Regions from separate parts of the Candidatus Enterococcus palustris genome, predicted to be linked through region 1. Evidence: predicted binding sites of a transcription regulator. Region 1 holds the regulator's gene; each other region holds the start of a gene.
The links. The regulator NrdR, encoded in region 1, represses ribonucleotide reductase genes. The targets are predictions, from matches to a motif close to ACACNATATATNGTGT.
Positions count from the first base shown of each region.

Region 2: the regulator NrdR is predicted to act here: its motif matches at 1,273-1,288, upstream of nrdD (anaerobic ribonucleoside-triphosphate reductase).
Region 3: the regulator NrdR is predicted to act here: its motif matches at 2,741-2,756, upstream of nrdH (glutaredoxin-like protein NrdH).

Region 1 covers NZ_CP147244.1:376,660-381,508, forward strand. The annotation lists gene polA (DNA polymerase I) at 1-951, shown strand, start outside; gene mutM (DNA-formamidopyrimidine glycosylase) at 1,050-1,886, shown strand; gene coaE (dephospho-CoA kinase) at 1,890-2,486, shown strand; gene nrdR (transcriptional regulator NrdR) at 3,373-3,858, shown strand; gene A5821_RS01745 (replication initiation and membrane attachment family protein) at 3,871-4,849, shown strand, end outside.
Region 2 covers NZ_CP147244.1:3,515,552-3,520,400, reverse strand. The annotation lists gene A5821_RS16440 (ABC transporter permease) at 1-284, opposite strand, end outside; gene A5821_RS16435 (ABC transporter ATP-binding protein) at 274-1,041, opposite strand; gene nrdD (anaerobic ribonucleoside-triphosphate reductase) at 1,351-3,543, shown strand; gene nrdG (anaerobic ribonucleoside-triphosphate reductase activating protein) at 3,629-4,231, shown strand; gene A5821_RS16420 (cryptochrome/photolyase family protein) at 4,408-4,849, opposite strand, start outside.
Region 3 covers NZ_CP147244.1:3,401,307-3,406,155, reverse strand. The annotation lists gene feoB (ferrous iron transport protein B) at 1-1,881, opposite strand, end outside; gene A5821_RS15825 (FeoA family protein) at 1,886-2,353, opposite strand; gene nrdH (glutaredoxin-like protein NrdH) at 2,824-3,048, shown strand; gene nrdI (class Ib ribonucleoside-diphosphate reductase assembly flavoprotein NrdI) at 3,050-3,427, shown strand; gene nrdE (class 1b ribonucleoside-diphosphate reductase subunit alpha) at 3,408-4,849, shown strand, end outside.

The DNA of each region.
Region 1 (4,849 bases):
TTAGAGCAATTAAAAGAACAGGCGCCGATTGTTGAAGACATTTTGATTTATCGTCAAATTGCCAAGATCCAATCAACATATGTAGAAGGATTACTAAAAGTGATTCAGCCAGATGATAAAATTCATACACGCTATGTTCAAACATTGACACAAACTGGTCGTTTAAGTTCTGTTGATCCTAACCTACAAAATATTCCTATTCGTTTAGATGAGGGTCGAAAAATTCGTCAAGCCTTTGTGCCTAGAGAAAACGATTGGATGATTTTTTCATCCGATTATTCTCAAATTGAACTACGTGTTTTAGCACATATTTCAGATGATCAGCATTTAAAGGAAGCCTTTATTGAAGGACAAGATATTCACTCTAGTACAGCAATGCGTGTATTTGGCATTGAAAAACCAGAAGATGTGACGCCGAATATGCGTCGTCAGGCGAAAGCTGTCAACTTTGGGATCGTCTATGGTATCAGTGATTATGGTTTGTCTCAAAATTTAGGGATTACTAGAAAACAAGCGCAAGAATATATTGATACCTATTTTGAAAAATACCCAGGAGTTAAAAAATATATGGAAGATATCGTACGCGATGCAAAAGACAAAGGCTTTGTAGAAACGCTTTATAATCGCCGCCGTTACTTACCAGATATCAACTCTCGTAATTTCAATTTGCGGTCGTTTGCAGAGCGAACGGCGATCAATACACCTATTCAAGGAAGTGCTGCGGATATTTTGAAAATCGCAATGATCAATATGGAACAGCGATTGAAAGAAGAAAACATGCAGGCGACGATGTTGTTACAAGTACATGATGAACTTGTTTTTGAAGCGCCTGAATCTGAATTAGAACAACTAAATACATTAGTTAAAGATGTGATGGAGAATGCTGTGGCTCTGCATGTACCGCTGTTAACAGACAGCAGTTGGGGCAAGACATGGTATGAAGCAAAATAATTAATTAAAATAATTGAAAAAGACTGACCAAACAAAAAAAGATTTTTAAATCTTTGATTTGTTCGTTTCGGTCTTTTTCTTCTAAGGAGAGATGAAAGTTGCCTGAATTACCAGAAGTTGAAACAGTCAGAAAAGGATTAGAAAAATTAGTTGTAGGGAAAACGATTGAAGAAGTCACGATTTTGTGGCCGAGAATCATTGAATCACCAGAAACAGACATTTTTGCACAGCAGTTGATTGGTCAAAAAATCGAAAAAATGGAACGTCGAGGGAAGTTTTTGATTTTTAAATTAACCAATTACGATATGATATCCCATCTGAGAATGGAAGGAAAATACGAAACCCATGATCCGGAAGAAGAACGTACTAAACATACTCACGTGATTTTCACCTTTACGGATGGAACAGAATTACGATATCTTGACGTTCGGAAATTTGGACGGATGGTGTTAGTGGCGAAAGATCAAGGAGAAAAATACAAGGGGATTTTAGCGCTAGGTCCTGAACCGATACCAGCATCGTTTAAACTATCAGAATTTCATACTGGGTTAAAAAGACACCACAAAGCAATCAAACCACTGTTATTAGATCAGCGTTTAGTGACAGGACTAGGTAATATCTATGTAGATGAAGCATTGTGGGAAGCGAAAATTCATCCAGAACAGCCAGCTGATACTTTAAAACCTAAAGAAGTCGAAAGGCTATATCATGCAATCATTGATGTTCTTGGACGTGCTGTTGAAGCCGGCGGAACAACAATTCGCAGTTATTTAAATGCACTGGGGGAAGCTGGGACTTTTCAAATCTCATTAAATGTCTATGGTCAGACGGAAAAACCTTGTCCAAGATGTGCAACACCAATTAAGAAAATAAAAGTCGCTCAACGAGGGACCCATTTTTGTCCGAAGTGCCAGACATTGAAAGCGAGGAATTGATCAATGGGAATGGTCTTAGGTTTGACTGGTGGAATCGCAACTGGGAAAAGTACGGTTGTTAACGTATTTAAAGGATTAGGATTTCCTGTGGTAGATGCCGATGTGATCGCTCGGGAAATTGTTGAAATAGGAACTCCGGCATTAACAAAAATAGCAATTACTTTTGGTTCAGAGGTATTATACTCAGATGGATCATTAGATCGAAAAAAACTTGGAGACATTGTTTTTTCAGATGAAAAAAAAAGAACACAATTAAATGAATTATTATCCCCATTTCTCAAAGAGGCTATTTTATCTCAGATTGCAGCCAAAAAAAATGAAACTTCGCTGATTGTTGTGGATATACCTTTATTATACGAAGGTGGGTATGATGCGTTTGTTGACAAAGTAGCCGTTGTCTATGTACCTGAAAAAACTCAGATGATTCGTTTGATGAAACGAGATAATTTAACTGAAACTGAAGCGAATCAACGAGTAAATAGTCAATTGTCAATTGAAAAGAAAAAAGAAAAAGCTGATATAATATTTGATAATCAAAAAAGCATTCAAGAAACAGAAAAAATAGTGAAGGACTGGGTATTAGAAAATAATTTCTTATAGTATAACAAAGATGCATAATTGTTTTTTCAGAAATTTAAATTTTATGATGAATTGAAAAAAGTTTAGGATGTATAACTGCTGATTATACATCTTTTTTGTTTTTGATAAATTTCAACCTACTTTGAAGCTGATTGTAAAATCTAATTTAAAATAACGATATTGTGTCGGTAAACATAATCGATATCTTGAAATCTGTATTCTCTTTTTTGAACAACAGAAATGTAAAAAACAAAAAGGGAATGGAGAATAGAAAGAAAAAAGAAGTAGCGTTAATTTAGGTGGATATGTTGGTCTGATAAGTGTGATAAATCATGAGGAATAGATTAGGATTGACGCGATTAAAGAATGGTTAATTTAACTAATTGAAAAAATTTAATCGAGTTTAAATCAAACATAACTATGTATATTGGCTAATTTTTATAATGAACTATTTTCAGTTTATTTTATAGCCTACATCAACAATTAATATGGAGTCGGTTTATACCTTGTCATATCCTGCAATTCCCAGAAACGATTTAGCAAATCGAGATAAATGTATTGTGTTTCTTTACTTTCTATTTTATAGTTCATAGGCAATCGTTCTATTATCTCTAAATCGAGTTTGGAGCTATATGGCTCAGAAGAATATGGAGTGCGGAATGAGAGACAAAACAGAACTTTAACAAGAGAGTAATTGAGCAAGACAAGACATTTAGCCTGTTATCTTACTCAGTTATTTTTTGAATCTAGAAAATTGTTATTAAATGAAATCTGAATAAACTAAAAAAAATGGTTAAGAAGTAACAGTTAATGTCTGGTTTCTGAAGCATTTCATGTTATAATATGGAGAGTAAATTAAAACGAAACTTTATAAATAGATAGCATAAGATAAAATGAGGTGAATACTATGCGTTGTCCAAGATGTCATCATAATAATTCCCGTGTAATTGATAGCCGTCAAGCAGATGATGGGCGTGCAATTCGTCGTCGTAGAGAATGCGAAAATTGTAATTACCGATTTACAACATTCGAGCGAATCGAAGCAGCTCCACTACTTGTTATCAAGAAAAATGGTGATCGGGAAGAATTTAATAGAGAGAAAATTTTACGTGGGTTGATTCGGTCTGCGGAAAAACGTCCAGTGGCCATGGAACAAATGGAACAAATCGTTGATAATGTTGAAAACCGTGTTCGTAGTTTGGGTGAAAATGAAGTTTCAACTACTTTAGTTGGTGAGTATGTTATGGAAGATTTAGTCAATTTAGATGAAATTGCGTATATTCGATTCGCTAGTGTATATCGTCAATTTAAAGATATGAGTGTCTTCTTAAAAGAACTGCAAGGTATCGTGGATAAAGCAAAATCTTCAAATTCAGATACAACCAATGAATAAGGAGGTCTTTCCTTGAAAGACAGTTGGAAAGAAGTCCATCCTAAAAGTATTTTTCAAGTAGCCGTACCTTATCCATTATCCAATCAAGAACAAATGATATTGACGCTTTTATATCAGCCGATTATTGGTGCCGAAGCGTTCAGTTTATATTTGACACTTTTATCGGAAGTGGAAGGGAAAGGTACTAGTGAATCACTTTTTCATGCTGATTTGATTACGATGATGGATATGAGTATAAAACAAATCGAAACAGCCCGAAAAAAGCTAGAAGGGATCGGACTGTTGTCGACTTTTGCAAAAAACGATTCTGAGTTAGGTGTGCATTTCATGTATCGTTTAAATCACCCTGAAACTGCTGAACGTTTTTTTAAAGATGAAGTTCTGTCGTTGACACTCTTGAATAGTGTGGGACAAAGAAAATTAGACAAATTATTTGAACGGTTTCAACCAACATTTGTAAACTTAACTAGTTATGCGGAAGTTTCAGTTGGATTTAAAGATGCTTATGTTTTCAAAGAGGAGCAAATTCTATCTCATAGTGAACAGTTAAGCAGAATGGAGCAATCTTTTATCGATCCACGCCCTGCACAAACAGTAAGTGCAGTTAATGAAAGTTTTGACTGGTCGTACTTTCTTCAAGGAATCGAAAAATTAGGAATTAAGTTGCCGGATAATAGTAATGGATTCAAAGAAGAAGTCTTTGTTTTTCACAATCTATTTGGAATCACTGAATTGGATATGATCGATTTTTGCTCTAAGTCATTTGACTATTACACAAGCAAGATTGATATCAAAGACTTTGAAAGAGCAGTCTATCGAACTTATGACCCAGATAAAAAACAAAAACCTAGTGAGTTTCAAAAAAATGATTCTGTTGATTTATCTGCTGAAGATCAACAAACGTACCGTTATAATTCATTAAAAATGAACGGTTTTTCGACACAAGATATTCAAATGATCATGGATAGTGAAAAAAATTTCCCTCTAAATT
Region 2 (4,849 bases), 630 kb from region 1:
ATACCAATTAAATGATACAGACCAATTTCTTTTCCCCTTTTTAATAAGAAGAAATGATTTGCTGCAAACATAAAACCTAAAATCATGATCACAACCAAAATGCCACCCAAATTCATCGCACCATTGATGTGAACCTCTTGCCCAACTCTATTAGCTAATGTTCTGTTGTAGGTGATTGCACTAAAACAGTAGTAAACAACTACCGCAAAAGTCATACTGACAAAATAAACTAAGTAGTTGAGAAATTGACCTTTAAAATTTTTCCAAGACAAGTTAAAAATCATTGGCACGCCCACCTCCGCCAATCGTTGCCTGCATATCGATCAATCGGTTAAAGAATTCCTTTCTTGAGCCTTGACGAACGACTTCTGAAAAAATCACACCATCTTTGATAAATAAAATACGATTACAATAACTCGCAGTATAAGGATCATGGGTGACCATCATGATTGTTGCATCATCTTGTAAGTTCATATTGGTCATATATTGAAGCAACTCAGCCGCTGATTTTGAATCTAACGATCCAGTAGGTTCATCTGCAAAAATGATCTTAGGTTTGGTGATCAATGCTCGTGCTGCAGCTACACGTTGTTTTTGACCAACTGAAATCATATTTGGATAAGCGTTCAACAATTGATCGATTCCCAAAACGCTTGTAACATGGCTTAAACGCTGCTCCATCTCAACCAACGGCATCCGATCTACAGCTAAAGGCAGCAAGATATTATCTTTGACAGTCAGTGTATCCATTAAATTAAAGTTTTGAAAAATAAACCCTAATTTTTTTCGGCGAAAATCACTGATTTGATTATCTCGCATTTTCAAAATATCTTGACCATCGATTTGGACACTCCCAGTTGTTGGTAGTGCGATGGTTGATATTGTACTCAATAATGTTGACTTCCCCGCCCCACTTGGACCCATGATACCAACAAATTCGCCTTGTTCAACAGAAAAGGAAATATTATTTAAAACTTGTACTCGATTACTTCGGTAGCCATACAATTTACTTAAATGATTCACTTCTAAAATTTTTTTCATAGATTTCGCTCCAGTTTATTCATTGTCCTTATTCTACCAATATTTAGTGCAACTGAACATCGTTTCCTCTTACAATTAAGTAATAATAAAAATTTTTTTAGTAATAACTTATTTTTCTAAGTTAAATGTTGTGACAATTTCCACAAACCTTTTAGGGAGTTGTTTTCACTTTATTTTCATTTCTCATAAACACTATATGTAGTTGCTATACAGGAATATAAATTAAATTTCACACTATATATAGTTGAAAGATTCAATGAATTGTTTTATGATAAGGAAGGAATAAATCTATGAGGAGATGGGTAGCAAATGATGGAGATAAAGCAAGCTAATAATGAAGTGAGTTCTACTAATTCCACCTTGAGCACGATGAAAATCGTCAAAAGAGATGGACGGTTGGTTGATTTTGATGATCAAAAAATTTATGATGCCTTGATCAAAGCTGAACAAAAAATCCGAGGTTCTTTGGATCCACTTGCTCATGAGCGCATTCAAGAAATCGTCGAACGAATTGATCAAGAAATTTCAGATCGCTTCTCAGATAATGTCAAAATTTATGAAATTCAAAATATCGTCGAACATATATTACTTACGAAAAATGAATATGAACTGGCAGAAGAATACATCAACTATCGCACACGTCGTGATTTTGAGCGTAGTAAAGCCACTGACATCAATTTCACAATTAGTAAATTGATCAACAAAGACCAGTCTGTGGTAAATGAGAATGCGAATAAAGATAGTGATGTTTTTAATACACAACGTGATTTGACTGCCGGCATCGTAGGTAAATCAATTGGTTTGAAAATGCTGCCTCCTCATGTTGCAAATGCACACCAAAAAGGCGACATCCATTATCATGATTTAGATTATCATCCATATACCCCAATGACAAACTGCTGTTTGATTGATTTTAAAGGGATGCTAAATAATGGATTCAAGATCGGCAATGCTGAAGTCGAATCACCTAAGTCGATTCAAACGGCTACAGCCCAAATTTCTCAAATCATAGCAAACGTAGCTTCTAGTCAATATGGTGGTTGTTCTGCTGACCGTGTGGATGAATTATTAGCTCCATTTGCTGAATTAAATTATCAAAAACATTTAGATGATGCCAGAGAATGGATCGATGGTTCTGCGCGCCAAGAAGAATATGCCAAAGCAAAAACACAAAAAGATATTTATGACGCCATGCAAAGCTTAGAATACGAAATCAATACATTGTTCACATCTAATGGACAAACACCCTTCACTTCTTTAGGTTTCGGATTAGGATTAAGCTGGTTTGAACGCGAGATTCAACGAGCGATTTTACAAATTAGAATCAATGGTTTAGGTAGTGAAAAAAGAACGGCGATTTTTCCTAAATTGATTTTTACTTTAAAACGCGGTGTAAACTTAAATGAAACTGATCCAAACTACGATGTAAAACAACTTGCATTGGAATGTGCGACAAAAAGAATGTATCCAGATATTTTAAATTATGATAAATTAGTTGATTTAACGGGAAGCTTTAAAGTACCAATGGGATGTCGTTCTTTCTTACAAGGATGGAAAGACGAACAAGGAGAAGAAATCAATGTTGGTCGTATGAACTTAGGCGTTGTTACTCTAAATCTCCCTAGAATTGCTATGGAAGCTCATGGTGATGTGGATAAGTTCTGGACACTTCTTGCTGAACGCTTAGAAATTATGAAAGATGCGTTAGTTTACCGAGTTGAACGCTGTAAAGAAGCAACACCTGCCAACGCACCGATTCTCTATATGTATGGAGCATTTGGTAAACGTTTAGCTAGAAAAGACTCTGTAAACGAATTATTTAAAAATAAACGTGCGACTGTTTCGTTAGGATACATCGGCTTATATGAAGTCGCTTCTGCTTTTTATGGCGGCGAATGGGAGTCCGATCCAAAAGCCAAAGACTTTACGATCTCAATTTTGAAAGATTTAAAAGCACATGCAGATAAATGGGGCAATGATTACGGTTATCACTTTAGCGTTTATTCAACTCCAAGCGAAAGTTTAACGGATCGCTTCTGTCGCTTAGATACTGAAAAATTTGGTGTGATTGAAAATATCACAGATAAAGAATATTATACAAATAGTTTTCACTATGATGTACGTAAAAATCCAACACCGTTTGAAAAGCTAGATTTCGAAAAAGATTATCCACAATATTGTTCTGGTGGTTTCATCCATTACTGCGAATACCCAGTTTTACAACAAAACCCGAAAGCATTAGAATCCGTTTGGGATTATGCCTATGATCGGGTTGGTTATCTAGGAACCAATACACCAATCGATCATTGTTATGAATGTAACTTTGAAGGAGATTTCAATCCAACCGAACGCGGTTTTGAATGTCCACAATGCGGCAATCACGATCCTAAATCATGTGATGTTGTCAAACGTACCTGTGGCTATCTTGGCAATCCACAAGCAAGACCCATGGTTCATGGTCGACACAAAGAAATTTCGTCACGTGTAAAACATATGAAGTAACATGTAAACAGGAGACAGAATCGAGAAAACGATGCTCAATGCAGCACCTTGCAGGCATCGTTTTTAGTTGAAAGGATGACTAAAATTGAGAAATCCTAAACCACAAGAATGGTTAGCAGATGAGCTTAGTCAAAATTATATTGGTGATTATAAAGCGTTTAACTTTGTAGATGGTGAAGGCGTACGAAATAGCTTATACGTCAGTGGCTGTTTATTTGCTTGTGAAGGTTGCTTTAACCAAGCAGTTCAAAATTTCCGTTACGGTAAACCCTTTACCAAAGAATTAGAAGATAAAATCATCGAAGATCTATCTCATGATTATGTTCAGGGACTGACTTTATTAGGCGGAGAACCCTTTTTGAATACAGCCGTTTGTTTGACCGTTGTAGATCGAGTTCATGAGGAATTTGGCTCTAAAAAAGATATCTGGTCATGGTCTGGCTACACATTTGAAGAGTTATTATTAGAATCTAAAGACAAGCTGGAACTGTTAAATAAAATCGATATTCTCGTAGATGGACGATTTGAATTATCAAAAAGAAATTTAAATCTCCAATTCAGAGGTAGCAGTAATCAACGAATTCTTGATGTCAAAAAATCTCTAGCCTGTGGCAAAGCTGTGATTTGGGACAAATGCCACGATGCCGAACAAGCGTATGAACAAATAAAAAAAGGAACGTTGATTTAAAATCAATGTAATGCTGATTAAGAAATGATGCAAGAACCAGTGATCAAGTTTCTTAATCGGCTTTACTTTTTCTGGAATCAAGTTTTTATGTGAACGAAGCAGAATATCTACTTTATTATTAAAAAATAGAGCAAGACAACACTAAAAAAACGAGTGTTGTCTTGCTCTATTCTTGTCTAAATGGAGCTTTCTTTAAAAAAAGCAAGAATTTCTGAACGAATTTTACTATGATCGACAATAGGAGTCGGATAATCGTCACCTAGAGAAACCCCAGAAGATTTTTGAATGTCAACTGGCATCTTATTGGGTTCATGAATATATTTATTTGGTACATTTTTCAATTCCGGAATAAACTGACGAATAAACTCTCCATAAGGATCAAATTTTTCACCTTGTGTCGTAGGATTAAAAATTCTAAAATAAGGTACGGCGTCTGTTCCTGTAGATGCTGCCCATTGCCATCCGCCAATGTTACTTGCTGCATCATAATCAATCAATTTTTGCTGGAAATATTTCTCCCCCATCCGCCAATCGATCATTAAATCTTTTGTCAAAAAAGAAGCGACGATCATTCGCAAACGATTATGCATCCATCCCGTTTGATTAAGTTGTCTCATA
Region 3 (4,849 bases), 740 kb from region 1:
TAATAAATTAAAGACTAGAAATGAATACGCAGCGACAGGTGTAAAAGCACCTTGTAAGGCTGACCAAACTTCTACACCATCTTCCGATACTTCTCCTAAGTGTCCAAACAAGATACCAAAAGTGCCAATTACGTTTTCTTTTGCCACTAAACCGGTTATTGTAGCAACCGCGCCTTGCCAAGATCCCCACCCAAGTGGTGCGAATAGTGGTGCAATGACTTTCCCTAAGTTTGCCAAAATACTTTGGTCAGCCTCTGCCTCTTGCAATGTAAATGAATAAGTGGAAGTAAACCAAATAATAATACTCATCACAAAAATGATCGTTCCTGCTTTTTTCACAAATGATTTACTACGATCATAAGCATGACGGAGCACACCACGTAATTGCGGCATATGGTACGCTGGTAATTCCATGATAAATGGAGCCGGATCTCCCGAAAATGAACGTGTTTTCTTCAACGCGATTCCTGATAATACGATTGCGGCGATCCCAATAAAATAAGCGGATGGTGAAACCCAACTACTTTTTGGAAAAAAAGCGCCCGCAATCAAAGCAATGATCGGTAATTTTGCTGAACACGGCATAAACGTCGTAACCATGATCGTCATCTTACGATCTTTTTCATTTTCGATCGTACGACTGGCCATAACTCCAGGCACACCACAGCCTGTCGCAATCAACATAGGAATAAACGATTTGCCTGATAAACCAAACTTCCTAAATAAACGATCCATCACAAACGCAATTCTCGACATATAACCACAATCTTCTAAGAACCCCAAACATAAGAATAAAACGACTAATTGCGGCAAAAAACCCAAGACTGCCCCAACTCCCGCAATGATCCCATCTAAAATCAAACTTTGCATCCACGGAGCTACTTGCAAATTCACTAATAACCCTTCAACAGTATTTGGTACAAAATTGCCAAACAACTCATCATTGATCCAATCGGTTCCCATTGTGCCGACAGTTTGAATCGCTAAATAATAAACAAACCACATAATCAAAGCAAAAATCGGTAAAGCCAACCAACGATTGGTGACGATGCGATCAATTTTATCACTTGTACTGAATGTGATTTCATTTTTTTCGATCGAACAAAGAGCCGTTAAACGAGTAATAAATTCATATCGCTCATTGATTACGATCGCTTCACTATCATCTCCAAAAATTTGTTCTGTGATCTTAATGATCTCTTCTATTTCATTTTGTTGTAATGAGCTTAATTTTAATTCTTCTTGGACTCTAGCATCTCTTTCGAATAATTTAATACTATACCAACGGGCTTGTTTCTCCACTACATTGTTTCCTAATACATCCATGATTTCATTTAAGGCCGCCTCTAAGCGATTGTCATAGGTCGGATAATTGAATTCTGAAGAAGAGTCGTCTATTGCTTTAACTGCTTTTTTTACTAACTCGTCAAGTCCCCGATTTTTCAACGCGCTAATCCCTAATACATCCACACCTAAACCATAGGAAAGTTTTTCAGTATTGATTTTCCTTCCAGTTTTATCTAAAATATCCATCATATTCAATCCAACTACAACAGGAATACCCGTTTCCATCAATTGAGTCGTTAAATACAGATTTCTTTCTAAATTTGTCGCATCAACAATATTGACGATGACATCTGGTTCCCCAGTTAGTAAATAGTCTCTGGCAACTACTTCTTCTGGTGTGTATGGAGAAAGAGAGTAAATACCAGGTAAATCTTGAATGGTTATTTGTTTCTCTTTCTTTAGCTTGCCTTCTTTTCGCTCGACAGTCACACCTGGCCAATTTCCTACATATTGATTTGCCCCTGTTAATGCATTGAACGCTGTTGTCTTTCCACTATTTGGATTCCCCGTCAGAGCAATGTGCTGTTCTTTCATTTTTCTACCCCTCTTTCTGTACCAAGACTAATTCTGCTTCATTTTTTCTTAACGTTAATTCATACCCGCGAAGATTGATTTCGATTGGATCCCCTAAAGGCGCCATTTTTCTGACAAGAATATCCACCCCTTTGGTTAGTCCCATATCCATCAATCGTCTTTTGACCGCCCCTTGTCCGTGAATTCCAATTACACGGGCTTTTTCACCCACTGTTAATTGATCTAGAGATAGCCAGTTTTCTTCGTCAATGCTTTTTTCTACTATTGTAATCTGTTTTAATACAGATAAATTGATTGCAATTCGGCTGTTGCGCAACAAAACAATACCATTCTCACTAGAATAATTCACCAACACAACTTTCCCTCCCGGCACAAGACCAAGATTATTCAAGTGCTTTTTCGCAAAACCTTCTGCCTGTATCTCTTCAATTATATAAACTTTGTTCAACTTTGCCTGTGCCAGTGTCAACATTGTGTGGTCCTCCTATTTTTTGTCAGTTTTAGCTCGTGAAATTATCTATTCAAACCTATTTCATGATTGTGAAAAAGTTTCATAAAAAATACCATTGATATTGATAATCGTTCTCATTAAGTATACCTTTTTGTGATACTTAAATCAATCTTCTTTCTACCTATAGTAAGAAAATATTTCCCCCACAAAAATAGGTTCCCTTTTTTGTGTGTCTCTTATCGATTGGCCACTACATCTTGTGCTTTACGAATAAAAAATTTCAAGTCAAAATTTAATAAATTTCTTTTTTAAACACAAAAATAGCAATAAAAGTCGCTCAAATCTAGAGAATACGTGCTTTCATATTTCTTTCAAAAACACAAAACATGGTATTACATCTAAAAACAACCACAATATGTAGTGCCTAAGTGTTGACTTTTTCCGTGAGAGATTTATACTAGTGAAGTAAACTAATTGAGGGGGAATTAAAAATGAACGTAAAAATCTTTTCTAAAAATAATTGTATCCAATGTAAAATGGCAAAACGCTTTTTAAGCGAGAATAATATAGCATTTGAAGAAGTAAATATCGATATCCAACCAGACGCAATCGACTGGTTAAAAGAACAAGGATTCCAAAGTGTTCCGGTTATCACTTCTGATGCTACAACAGTTGTAGGATTCCGTCCTGATCAATTAAAACAATTGGCTAGCTAAAATGAAAATTGTTTATTTTTCAGTCACCGGACAAACGAGACGCTTCATTAAAAAATTGGATTTAGCAGCTTATGAAATTGAGCCTGCGAATCCTTTTTTTGAGATAAATGAGCCTTTTGTCTTAGTTGTTCCTACTTATGACCAAGAAATCACTGAAGTAGTGAACGATTTTCTTGATTACAAAAACAATCAAGAATACTTGCAAGGCGTTGCTGGAGGCGGAAACCTCAATTTCGCAGAGTTATATGTGTATACAGCCAAAGACATAGCACGTGATTACAACGTTCCAATGCTTTTTGCGTTTGAATTTAGCGGCACGAACGAAGACGTGGAATCCTTTAAGAAAGTAGTGAATGAACTTGAGTCTAAAAGAAATTAAAGATGTTAGCTATTTTAAGCTGAATAATGAGATCAATCGTCCTGTAGATGGACAAATTCCTTTACATAAGGATAAAGAAGCGTTGGAAGCTTTCTTCAAAGAAAATGTTCTTCCTAATACAAGAACTTTTAATACTATAGAAGAAAAAATTAATTACTTGATCGAAAATGACTACCTAGAAACAGCATTTATTGAAAAATATTCTATGGGTTTTATTGAACAACTATATACGTTTCTTGATGAACAACAGTTTGAATTCAAATCATTTATGGCAGCGTACAAGTTTTATTCACAATATGCACTTAAAAATAATGAAGGAACTGAATACTTAGAAAGCTACGAAGATCGTGTGGCTTTCAATGCATTGTACTTTGCTGATGGTAATGAAGAGTTAGCTCTAGTATTAGCGGATGAAATGATTCATCAACGTTATCAACCTGCAACACCTTCTTTCTTAAATGCAGGACGTAAACGTCGTGGCGAGCTTGTCTCTTGTTTCTTGATTCAAGTAACAGATGATATGAACAGCATCGGCCGTTCGATCAACTCAGCTTTACAATTATCACGTATTGGCGGCGGTGTGGGTATCACTTTAGCGAACTTACGTGAAGCAGGAGCACCAATCAAAGGATATGAAGGCGCTGCTAGTGGCGTGGTTCCTGTTATGAAATTATTCGAAGATAGCTTTAGTTATTCTAATCAATTAGGTCAACGTCAAGGTGCTGGAGTTGTTTATCTAAACGTTTTCCATCCAGATATCGAAATGTTCCTTTCAACGAAAAAGGAAAATGCGGATGAAAAAGTTCGTGTGAAAACTTTATCTCTAGGTGTTGTGGTTCCTGATAGATTTTATGAATTAGCTCGTAATAATGAAGATATGTATTTATTCAGTCCTTATAGTGTAGAACGTGAGTATGGCGTGCCTTTCTCTTATGTTGATATTACAAAAGAATATGATAATCTAGTTGCGAATCCAAAAATTCGCAAACGTAAAATCAAAGCACGTGATTTAGAAAATGAAATCTCTAAATTACAACAAGAATCTGGTTACCCATATATCATCAATATTGATACAGCTAATAGAAGTAATCCAGCTTATGGCAAAATCATTATGAGTAATCTATGTTCAGAAATTCTACAAGTTCAAACACCTTCTGTATTAAATGGCAAACAAGAATATGAAACATTAGGTACTGATATCAGCTGTAACTTAGGTTCAACTAATATCGTCAACTTGATGGACAGTCCTGATTTTGGTAAATCTGTTCGCGCGATGACACGTGCGTTAACATTTGTAACAGATGCTTCTGATATTGATGTTGTTCCTTCTATTCAAAACGGAAATAAATTAAGTCACACAATTGGGCTTGGTGCAATGGGTCTTCATACTTTCTTTGCTAAGAACCATATGGAATACGGCTC